2 regions of the Streptomyces sp. M92 genome follow, and region 2 is predicted to be linked to the other one. Evidence: riboswitches for the same ligand, from Rfam matches in the RefSeq annotation. Region 2 holds a riboswitch; the other holds the start of a gene.
What was found. A riboswitch is a leader RNA that binds a small molecule or an ion and turns the genes downstream of it on or off. The one in region 2 is predicted to bind S-adenosylmethionine.
Positions count from the first base shown of each region.

Region 1: linked by a shared signal. The riboswitch ahead of M6G08_RS01850 (aminotransferase class V-fold PLP-dependent enzyme) and the one ahead of thrC (threonine synthase) in region 2 are both predicted to bind S-adenosylmethionine.

Region 1 is NZ_CP101137.1:405,717-410,412, reverse strand. Features, by position in the region: gene qcrA (cytochrome bc1 complex Rieske iron-sulfur subunit) at 1-78, shown strand, start outside; gene qcrB (cytochrome bc1 complex cytochrome b subunit) at 75-1,712, shown strand; gene trpD (anthranilate phosphoribosyltransferase) at 1,844-2,908, shown strand; SAM riboswitch class IV at 2,993-3,109, shown strand; gene M6G08_RS01850 (aminotransferase class V-fold PLP-dependent enzyme) at 3,257-4,639, shown strand; gene M6G08_RS01845 (glycerate kinase) at 4,564-4,696, opposite strand, start outside.
Region 2 is NZ_CP101137.1:7,649,353-7,654,048, forward strand. Features, by position in the region: gene M6G08_RS35285 (cold-shock protein) at 1-175, opposite strand, end outside; gene M6G08_RS35290 (MoaD/ThiS family protein) at 582-857, opposite strand; gene thrC (threonine synthase) at 993-2,306, opposite strand; SAM riboswitch class I at 2,325-2,472, opposite strand; gene M6G08_RS35300 (glucosyl-3-phosphoglycerate synthase) at 2,607-3,551, shown strand; gene M6G08_RS35305 (hypothetical protein) at 3,562-4,200, opposite strand; gene M6G08_RS35310 (alpha,alpha-trehalose-phosphate synthase (UDP-forming)) at 4,363-4,696, shown strand, end outside.

The sequences.
Region 1 (4,696 bases), 7.2 Mb from region 2:
GTGAACGACGAGGGCTACCTCGAGGCGCTCAGTGACTTCGCGGAGCCCGTCGGTCCTGCATTCTGGGAGCGCGGATGAGTACTGCAGCCAACGAAGCACCCCGCTCTCGCGGGAAGGCCCCGGCCGGCGAACGCGTCGCCGACTGGGCCGACGGCCGGCTCGGGATCTACTCCCTGGCCAAGGCCAACATGCGCAAGATCTTCCCGGACCACTGGTCCTTCATGCTCGGTGAGATCTGCCTCTACAGCTTCATCATCATCATCCTCACGGGTGTGTACCTGACGCTGTTCTTCCACCCGTCGATGAACGAGGTGGAGTACCACGGCAGTTACGTCCCGATGCAGGGACAGCTGATGAGTGAGGCGTACAAGTCGACGCTCGACATCAGCTTCGACGTGCGCGGCGGTCTGCTGATCCGGCAGATCCACCACTGGGCGGCGATCATCTTCCTCGCCGGCATGTTCGTGCACATGATGCGCGTCTTCTTCACCGGCGCGTTCCGCAAGCCGCGCGAGATCAACTGGCTGTTCGGCTTCCTGCTGTTCGTCCTCGGCATGTTCACCGGCTTCACCGGTTACTCGCTCCCGGACGACCTGCTCTCCGGCACCGGTGTCCGCTTCACCCAGGGCGCGATCCTGTCCGTGCCGATCGTCGGCACGTACATCTCGATGTTCCTGTTCGGCGGGGAGTTCCCCGGGACCGACTTCGTCGCCCGGTTCTACTCGATCCACATCCTGCTGCTGCCGGGCATCATGCTCGGTCTCGTGGTCGGCCACCTGATCCTGGTCTTCTACCACAAGCACACGCAGTTCGCGGGCCCCGGCAAGACCAACAAGAACGTGGTCGGCATGCCGCTGCTGCCGGTGTACATGGCGAAGGCGGGAGGCTTCTTCTTCCTGGTCTTCGGTGTCATCGCGGCCATCGCCGGCATCGCCTCGGTCAACCCGATCTGGAGCATCGGCCCCTACCGGCCGGACATGGTGTCCACCGGCGCCCAGCCGGACTGGTACATGGGCTTCGCCGAGGGTCTGGTCCGCGCCATGCCGGGCTGGGAGATCAACTTCTGGGGCCACACACTGGTCCTGGGCGTGTTCATCCCATTGGTGATCTTCGGTATCTTCCTCGCGGTCATCGCCCTCTACCCGTTCATCGAGTCGTGGGTGACCGGGGACAAGCGCGAGCACCACATCCTGGACCGGCCGCGCAACGCCCCGACCCGTACGGCCTTCGGTGTCGCCTGGGTCACGGCGTACATGATCATGCTGATCGGTGGTGGCAACGACATCGTCGCCACGCACTTCCACCTGTCGATCAACGCGGTCACCTGGTTCGTCCGCATCGGGTTCTTCGCCGGCCCGGTCATCGCCTTCGTGATCACCAAGCGGATCTGCCTCGGCCTCCAGCGCCGGGACAAGGAGAAGGTGCTGCACGGGCGCGAGTCCGGCATCATCAAGCGCCTGCCGCACGGTGAGTTCATCGAGGTGCACGAGCCGCTCAGCCAGGAGCAGCTGCACACGCTCACGGCCCACGAGCAGTACAAGCCGGCCGAGATCGGCCCGATGGTCGACGAGAACGGCGTCCAGCGCAAGGTGAAGCGCACGGACAAGCTGCGCGCCAAGCTCAGCAAGTCGTACTACGGCCCGGAGTCGCAGATTCCGAAGCCGACCGTCGAGGAGTACAAGGAGATCACGAGCGGCCACGGCCACCACTGACCCTCCAGCGTCGCCACACCACGGTCGAAGGGCCCCGTCCGTTCCGCGGACGGGGCCCTTCGCCGTGCCCGGGGCTGGATAGGGTGGGAGCACACCTTCTCTCCGTCATGCACACGATTCAGGAGCGGCACATGAGCGCTTTGACCCCCGCTGGAGGCGACACCGCGGCGGGCCGCTCCTGGCCCGCCCTGCTGAACGGACTGGCGGACGGCCGGGACCTGACCGCCGACGAGACCGCCTGGGCGCTGGACGTGATCATGCGCGGCGAGGCAACCGACGCGCAGATCGCCGGCTTCGCGGTCGGCCTCAGGTTCAAGGGGGAGACCGTCGAGGAGATCTCCGGTCTCGTCCGCACCATGTACGCGCACGCCAACGTGATCGAGGTCCCGGGGCGGACGGTCGACATCGTCGGCACCGGCGGCGACGGCGCGAAGACCGTCAACATCTCCACCATGTCGGCGATCGTGGTGGCCGGCACGGGCGCCAAGGTCGTCAAGCACGGCAACCGGGCGGCCTCCTCGGCATCCGGAGCCTCCGACGTCCTGGAGAAGCTGGGTGTCAATCTGGAGCTGACGCCGAAGCGGGTGGCGGAGGTCGCCGAGGAGGCCGGCATCACCTTCTGCTTCGCCGTGAAGTTCCACCCCGCGCTGCGCCACGTGGCGGCGGCCCGCGGCCAGCTCGGCATCCGCACGGTCTTCAACTTCCTGGGCCCGCTGACCAACCCCGCGGGCGTGAAGTCCCAGGCGATCGGCGTCGCGCACGCCCGGATGGCGCCGATCATCGCCGGTGTCTTCGCCGAACGCGGCCACTCCTCCCTGGTCTTCCGCGGCGACGACGGCCTCGACGAGCTGACCACGACCGCCACCTCACGCGTCTGGGTCGTGCGCGACGGCCGGGTGACCGAGGAGACCTTCGACCCGCGGGACGTCGGCCTCGAACTGGTCCCGGTCGAGGCGCTGCGCGGCGCCGACGCCTCCTACAACGCCGACGTCGCCCGCCGCCTGCTGGCCGGCGAGAGGGGCCCCGTGCGGGACGCGGTGCTGCTGAACTCCGCGGCGGCCCTGGTGGCCCTGGACCCCGGCGACGGACCGCTCACCGACCAGATCCGGGTCGGCATGGACCGGGCCGCCGAGTCGATCGACTCGGGCGCCGCCAGGCGGGTCCTGGAGCGCTGGGTCGCCACGACCCACGCGTAGCCGCCCTCCCGCCCGTGTGACGAGCGTCCCGCGATCCGGACTCGGGTTGCGGGGCGCCGATCACTTCCCATAGGTTTTTCGACAGGTCATGAGTGACAGTCATGAGGCCCCGGCCGACTGTCCGGCAACCCTCCGTCCGTGGCGGGGTGCCCCGGGTGAAGACCAGGCCGTGGACAGCAAGGTTCACGGCAAGCGCGGACCCCTCGCGGAACCAGGGGTCCTGGGTCGTCCGAGGGAGTCTTCCGTGAACCAGCGAATGCGATAGGGCCGCAGAGCCCCGCCTCCGCACACCCTTCCTCTTCTCATTCACAGCGCCCTTCTCCGCGCTGGTCCTCACGGGAGTCCGTCATGTCCGTACCCACCGCTGTCGCCACCCCGCTGCCCGTTCTCGGCCGGGACGTCACCGTCCCGCTCGTCACCGGCGGCGAGGTCACCTACGCCGCGCTCGACTACGCCGCCAGCGCGCCCGCCCTCCAGCGGGTCTGGGACGACGTGGCGGCCTACGCGCCCTACTACGGCAGCGTGCACCGGGGGGCCGGCTACCTGTCGCAGCTGTCGACCGACCTGTTCGAGAACGCCCGCAGGACCGTCGCCGAGTTCCTCGGGTGTCGGGACACCGATCAGGTGGTCTTCACCCGGTCCACCACCGACTCCCTCAACCTGCTCGCCGCCGCGCTGCCGGCCGGCTGCCGGGTCTTCGTCTTCGAGACCGAGCACCACGCCTCGCTGCTGCCCTGGCGAGACACGGACGTGACCTACCTCGACGCGCCGCGCACCCCCGCGCAGGCCGTCGAGACCCTGGAGCGCGCCCTCGCCGCCCGCGAGCCGTACGGACCCGCCCTGGTCTGCGTCACCGGCGCCTCCAACGTCACCGGCGAGCTGTGGCCGGTGCGGGAACTGGCCGCCGCCGCGCACGCGCACGGCGCCCGGATCGTCCTGGACGCCGCCCAGCTCGCCCCGCACCACCCCGTCTCCGTGAGCGACCTGGACGTCGACTGGGTCGCCTTCTCCGGGCACAAGCTGTACGCCCCCTTCGGCTCCGGCGTGCTGGCCGGCCGCGCCGACTGGCTGCGTGAGGCGGAGCCGTACCTCGCGGGCGGCGGCGCCAGCCGCAGCGTCTCCCGGCGCGCGGACGGCGGCGTGGACGTGCGGTGGCACGACAGCGCCGCCCGGCACGAGGCGGGCTCGCCCAACGTCATCGGCGCCTACGCGATCGCCTCCGCCTGCAAGGCGCTCACCGAGGCCGGCTTCGACACGCTGGTCGCCCGCGAGGAGTACCTGATCGGGAAGGTGCGGGAGGGGCTCGCCGAGGTGCCCGAGGTGCGGGTGCTGTCCCTCTTCGGCGACGACGCCCCCCGCGTCGGCGTGCTGTCCTTCGTCGTCGACGGCTGGAACAGCTCCCACTTCGCCGCCGCGCTCTCCGCCGAGTACGGCATCGGCGTGCGCGACGGCCTCTTCTGCGCCCACCCGCTGGTGCGCACCCTGCTCGGCAGCGACCCCGAGACGCAGGGCGAGTGCGGCGCCCCCGAGGCGGCGCCCGGCGAGAAGTCCCTCAACGCCATCCGCGTCAGCTTCGGCGCCGGCACCCCGGACGAGCACGTCGAGCGGTTCGTGGACGCCGTCAGGGAGCTGGTGAGCGACGGCGCCCGCTGGAACTACCGCACGGAGGACGGCCGTTGCGTGCCCGACAGGTCCGCCGCGGACACCGGCGCCGGGACCTCCGCGGTCTGAGCCGCCCGGCCCGGCAGCCGCGAGCCGAGCAGGACCATCCGCAGCGCCCGCTCGGTG
Region 2 (4,696 bases):
GTGGGCCCTTCTGACCCTGCGAGATCTCGAACTCGACCCGCTGGCCTTCTTCGAGGGTGCGGTAGCCGTCCATCTGAATCGCGCTGTAGTGGACGAAAACATCCGCACCACCGTCGACCGCGATGAAGCCGTACCCCTTCTCCGCGTTGAACCACTTGACGGTGCCCTGAGCCATGCCTAACTCCCCTATTACTGGCCCTTGCACAGATCCGCACTTCGCGGACCCGGGTCAGACCTCACCCCCCACGACTGGGGGCGTGCGCCGGAACGCGTCGACCGCGGCTGAATGTATCTGTCCAACTGCCGTCTGCAACAGGTCAATCGGACGAGAAATCTGGACGCACCCGGTCCGAAATATGGCGAGCTTTCGCCTGAATTCGGGTCAAGTCGGGTGACACAAAAGGAGCAAAAGCCGCGAAATGCGTCTGCATTTTGGCTGCATCTTGTCGGACGCAAAGCAGGAACTCAGGGCTCCGGGATCTTCGATCGGGAGCGCGTTCCCCAACTCTACCGCGCTCAATCACATGGAATTGCCCCCTCCGCTTCTCTCACGGAGGGGGCAATGGGCACTACGAGGCGTGTCAGCCGCCGGCGACCGCCGGGATGATGGAGACGCCCGCGCCGTCCGGCGTGGCGGTCTCCAGGCCCTGCTCGAAACGCACGTCGTCGTCGTTGACGTACACGTTGACGAAACGGCGCAGCTTGCCCTGGTCGTCCAGGACGCGGGCGGCGATGCCGGTGTGGTTCTTCTCCAGGTCGGCGATGACCTCCCCGAGGTTCGCGCCGTCGGCGCTGACCTCGGCCTGCCCACCCGTGTAGGTGCGCAGAATGGTCGGGATACGGACGGTGACGCTCACTTCAAGACCTCCGGTCGGATTTTCACAGACGGTGGGGCAGCGCCCCGGGGGCGCGGGGGCCGTGTCGAATATGCGGCTACCGCCGCGCGGGCGCGAACCAGCCCCCACCGGCCCGCAGACGAAGAACGAGCAGCGCTACGCGAGACCGGCCTCGCGGAACGAATCCAGGCTGGGACGAATCGTCGCGGTGAGCCCCGTACCCGCCACCGCGTCCAGCGTCTTCAGACCATCCCCCGTGTTCAGCACGACCGTGGTCAGCGCCGGGTCCAGCACGCCGTCCTCGACGAGCTTCTTGGTCACGCCCACCGTCACACCGCCGGCGGTCTCCGCGAAGATGCCCTCCGTGCGGGCGAGCAGCTTGATCGCGTCGACGACCTGCTCGTCGGTCACGTCCTCCACGGCACCGCCCGTGCGGCGCGCGATGTCGAGGACGTACGGCCCGTCCGCCGGGTTGCCGATCGCCAGCGACTTGGCGATGGTGTCCGGCTTCTGCGGGCGTACGACGTCGTGCCCGGCCTTATACGCGGTGGACACCGGCGAGCAGCCCTCGGCCTGGGCGCCGAAGATCTTGTACGGCTTGTCCTCGACCAGCCCGAGCTTGATCAGCTCCTGAAGACCCTTGTCGATCTTCGTGAGCTGGGAGCCGGAGGCGATCGGGACGACGATCTGGTCGGGCAGCCGCCAGCCGAGCTGCTCGCAGATCTCGTACGCGAGGGTCTTGGAGCCCTCCGCGTAGTACGGGCGCAGGTTGACGTTGACGAAGCCCCAGCCCTCGCCGGCCGGGTCGCCGATCAGTTCGGAGCAGAAGCGGTTGACGTCGTCGTAGTTGCCCTCGATGCCGACCAGCTCACCGCCGTAGACGGCGGCCATGACGACCTTGCCCTGCTCCAGGTCGTGCGGGATGAACACGCAGGAGCGGAAGCCGGCGCGGGCGGCGGCGGCGCCGACGGCACCGGCGAGGTTGCCGGTGGAGGAGCAGGAGAGGGTGGTGAAGCCGAAGGCGCGGGCGGCCTCCAGGGCCTGGGCGACGACGCGGTCCTTGAAGGAGTGCGTCGGGTTGCCGGAGTCGTCCTTGACGAAGAGCTTGCCGGCCTCGACGCCCAGCTCGCGGGCCAGGTTGTCGGCCTTGACCAGCTTGGTCCAGCCCGGGTTGATGTTCGGCTTGGTCGCCACGTCGGCGGGGACGGGCAGCAGCGGCGCGTAGCGCCAGATGTTCGCGGGGCCCGCCTCGATGCGCTTCCGCAGCTCCTCGGTGTCGTACGCCGAGAAGTCGTAGGCGATCTCCAGCGGGCCGAAACACTCCTCGCAGGCGAAGAGCGGGCCGAGCGGCACGCGGTGACCGCACTCGCGGCAGGAGAGGGCCGCGGCGGGACCGAGGTCGACCGGGGAGGCGGCGGAGGGGGTGGAAGCGGTGGTGTCGGTGTTGCTTGCGACAGTCTGCACAGCCATGTGAGGCGAGGCCCTTTCTCCTCATCTTCCTCACGACGCATCTCGCCGTGAGACGGATTTGGCACCTTCCCTAGCCGGGAGCCTCGCCACGTCCGTGTGACAAGAACCGACTGGAGGGTTGCCGGGGCTTCATCGGGCCGTATCCCTCTGCCCCTCTGGATGAGCGGTGTTCAGTTGTTGGTCACGCGGCGACCCCGGCATGCGATGGTCACCCGCGTTGTTCAAGACTGTAACCGACGGCCATGACAGTTGAGATAGTCGTCCGAACCGCGAGATGGATCACAGAGGGAGCCACCGACCGTGCTGGAAGAAGTCGAGCGCTGGCTGGACGCACGCTCCTGGTCCGTGACGGACCGGCCGCTCCAGCGGCTCCTGGCCGCCAAGCACGCCGGCGGGCAGACGGTCAGCGTGGTGCTGCCCGCCCTCGACGAGGAGGCGACCGTCGGCGACATCGTCTCGGTGATCCGCCGGGAGCTGATGGAGCGGGTGCCGCTCGTCGACGAGCTGGTGGTGGTGGACTCCGGTTCGCGGGACCGCACCTCGGAGGTGGCCGCGGCGGCGGGCGCCCGGGTCGTGCACCGGGACGCGATCCTGCCGCGCATCCCGGCGGTGCCCGGCAAGGGCGAGGTGCTGTGGCGCTCGCTGCTGGTCACCGACGGCGACATCGTCTGCTTCGTCGACGCCGACCTGCGCGAGTTCCGCGCCGACTTCGTCTCCGGCATCGTGGGCCCGCTGCTCACCGATCCGGACGTGCACCTGGTCAAGGCCATGTACGACCGGCCGCTCGACGCGGCGCCCGGTCAGGGCGGCCGGGTGACGGAGCTGATGGCCCGCCCGCTGCTCAACATGCACTGGCCGCGGCTGGCCGGCTTCGTCCAGCCGCTCGGCGGCGAGTACGCGGCCCGCCGCTCCCTGCTCGAACAGCTCCCCTTCCCCGTCGGCTACGGCGTCGAGCTGGGGATGCTGGTCGACGCCCTGCACCTGGTGGGCCTGGACGCCCTCGCCCAGGTCGACGTCGGCGTCCGCAGGCACCGGCACCAGGACGGCCGGGCGCTGGGCCGGATGTCCGCCGCGATCTACCGCACCGCCCAGCTCCGGCTGGCCCGCGGCCATCTGGTCCGGCCCGCCCTCACCCAGTTCGAGCGGGGCGCCGACGGCTTCGAGCCGCGCACGTACTCCGTGGACACGGAGGAGCGGCCCCCGATGACGGAGATCGCCGAGTACGCGGCCCGCCGGGTGGCGTGAGGGAGGGGCCTCAGCCGGTGACGCCGTCCGACCAGCGCCAGGTTCCGCCCGCGTCCGGCTCGCAGGTCAGGTACTCGCCGCCGCGGCCGTGGGTGCTCAGGCCGCGGTGCTTCTTCGCGCAGAACTGGCCGTCGGCGTAGCAGTTGCCCGCGGGGCTGGTCAGCTCGCAGGCGCCGGTGCCGCTGCCGGTGCCGCCGGTGCCGGCGTCCTTGGTCCTCTCGGGTTCGGGGGTCGGGTCCGGCTCCGGCGTGCGCAGCAGGCGTCCGGCGCAGTCGCGGCCGTCGCGGGGGACGGTGAACGTCACGCCGTCGGGGCCGTCGGTCTGCTCGCAGACCTCCTCGTCCAGGCCCCAGGTGGAGGCCTGCCGCCCTGTCCCCTGGAGTTGGACCGTGTAGTCGACGTGGGCCGCCTTGGCCGCGAGCACGGCACCTCCGACGTCGCGGCCGGTGTGGTCCGGCAGCGTGACGGCGGGCGTGGGCGGCTCGGCGCTGTCGGACACCTCGGGGGTGGCACTGGGGCTCTGCGCGGCGGTGGCGGCGGCGCTCGCGGGCCGCTCGTCCGCCTGCGTACCGGTGCTTGAGTCGCCGCAACCGGCCAGCGCCAGCGCGGAGGCCGCGACCAGTGCCGCGGAGGCCGCGAGTCCGCGCATGCGTACACGTACGGGCACCGGGCCCACCCCCCAGAAAGTTGAAATGTGCACCGCATATCCTCGACCTGCTCACATCTCCCACACAAGTGGTGTGACCGAATCGCGGCCGAAGTGATCCCCGGGCACGTTTGAGCTTTTCGGGGCCGGGCTACGTTGAGGCGTATGGCTGCAAGCTTCGGTACTGCACAGGTGCTGGTCGCCTCCAATCGGGGGCCCGTCTCGTACGAGGTGCGCAAGGACGGTTCACTCGACGCCAAACGGGGCGGGGGCGGGCTGGTCTCCGGGTTGTCGGCCATCGGGCCGGACGCGGGGGCGCTGTGGGTGTGCTCCGCGCTCGGCGACGGCGACCGCGAGGCGGTGCGGCGCGGGGTCGGCGAGGACGGCGTGCGGATGCTGGACGTGCCGGCCGACGTGCACGCGGACGCGTACAACGGGATCGCGAACTCGGTGCTGTGGTTCGTGCACCACATGCTGTACCAGACGCCGCTGGAGCCGG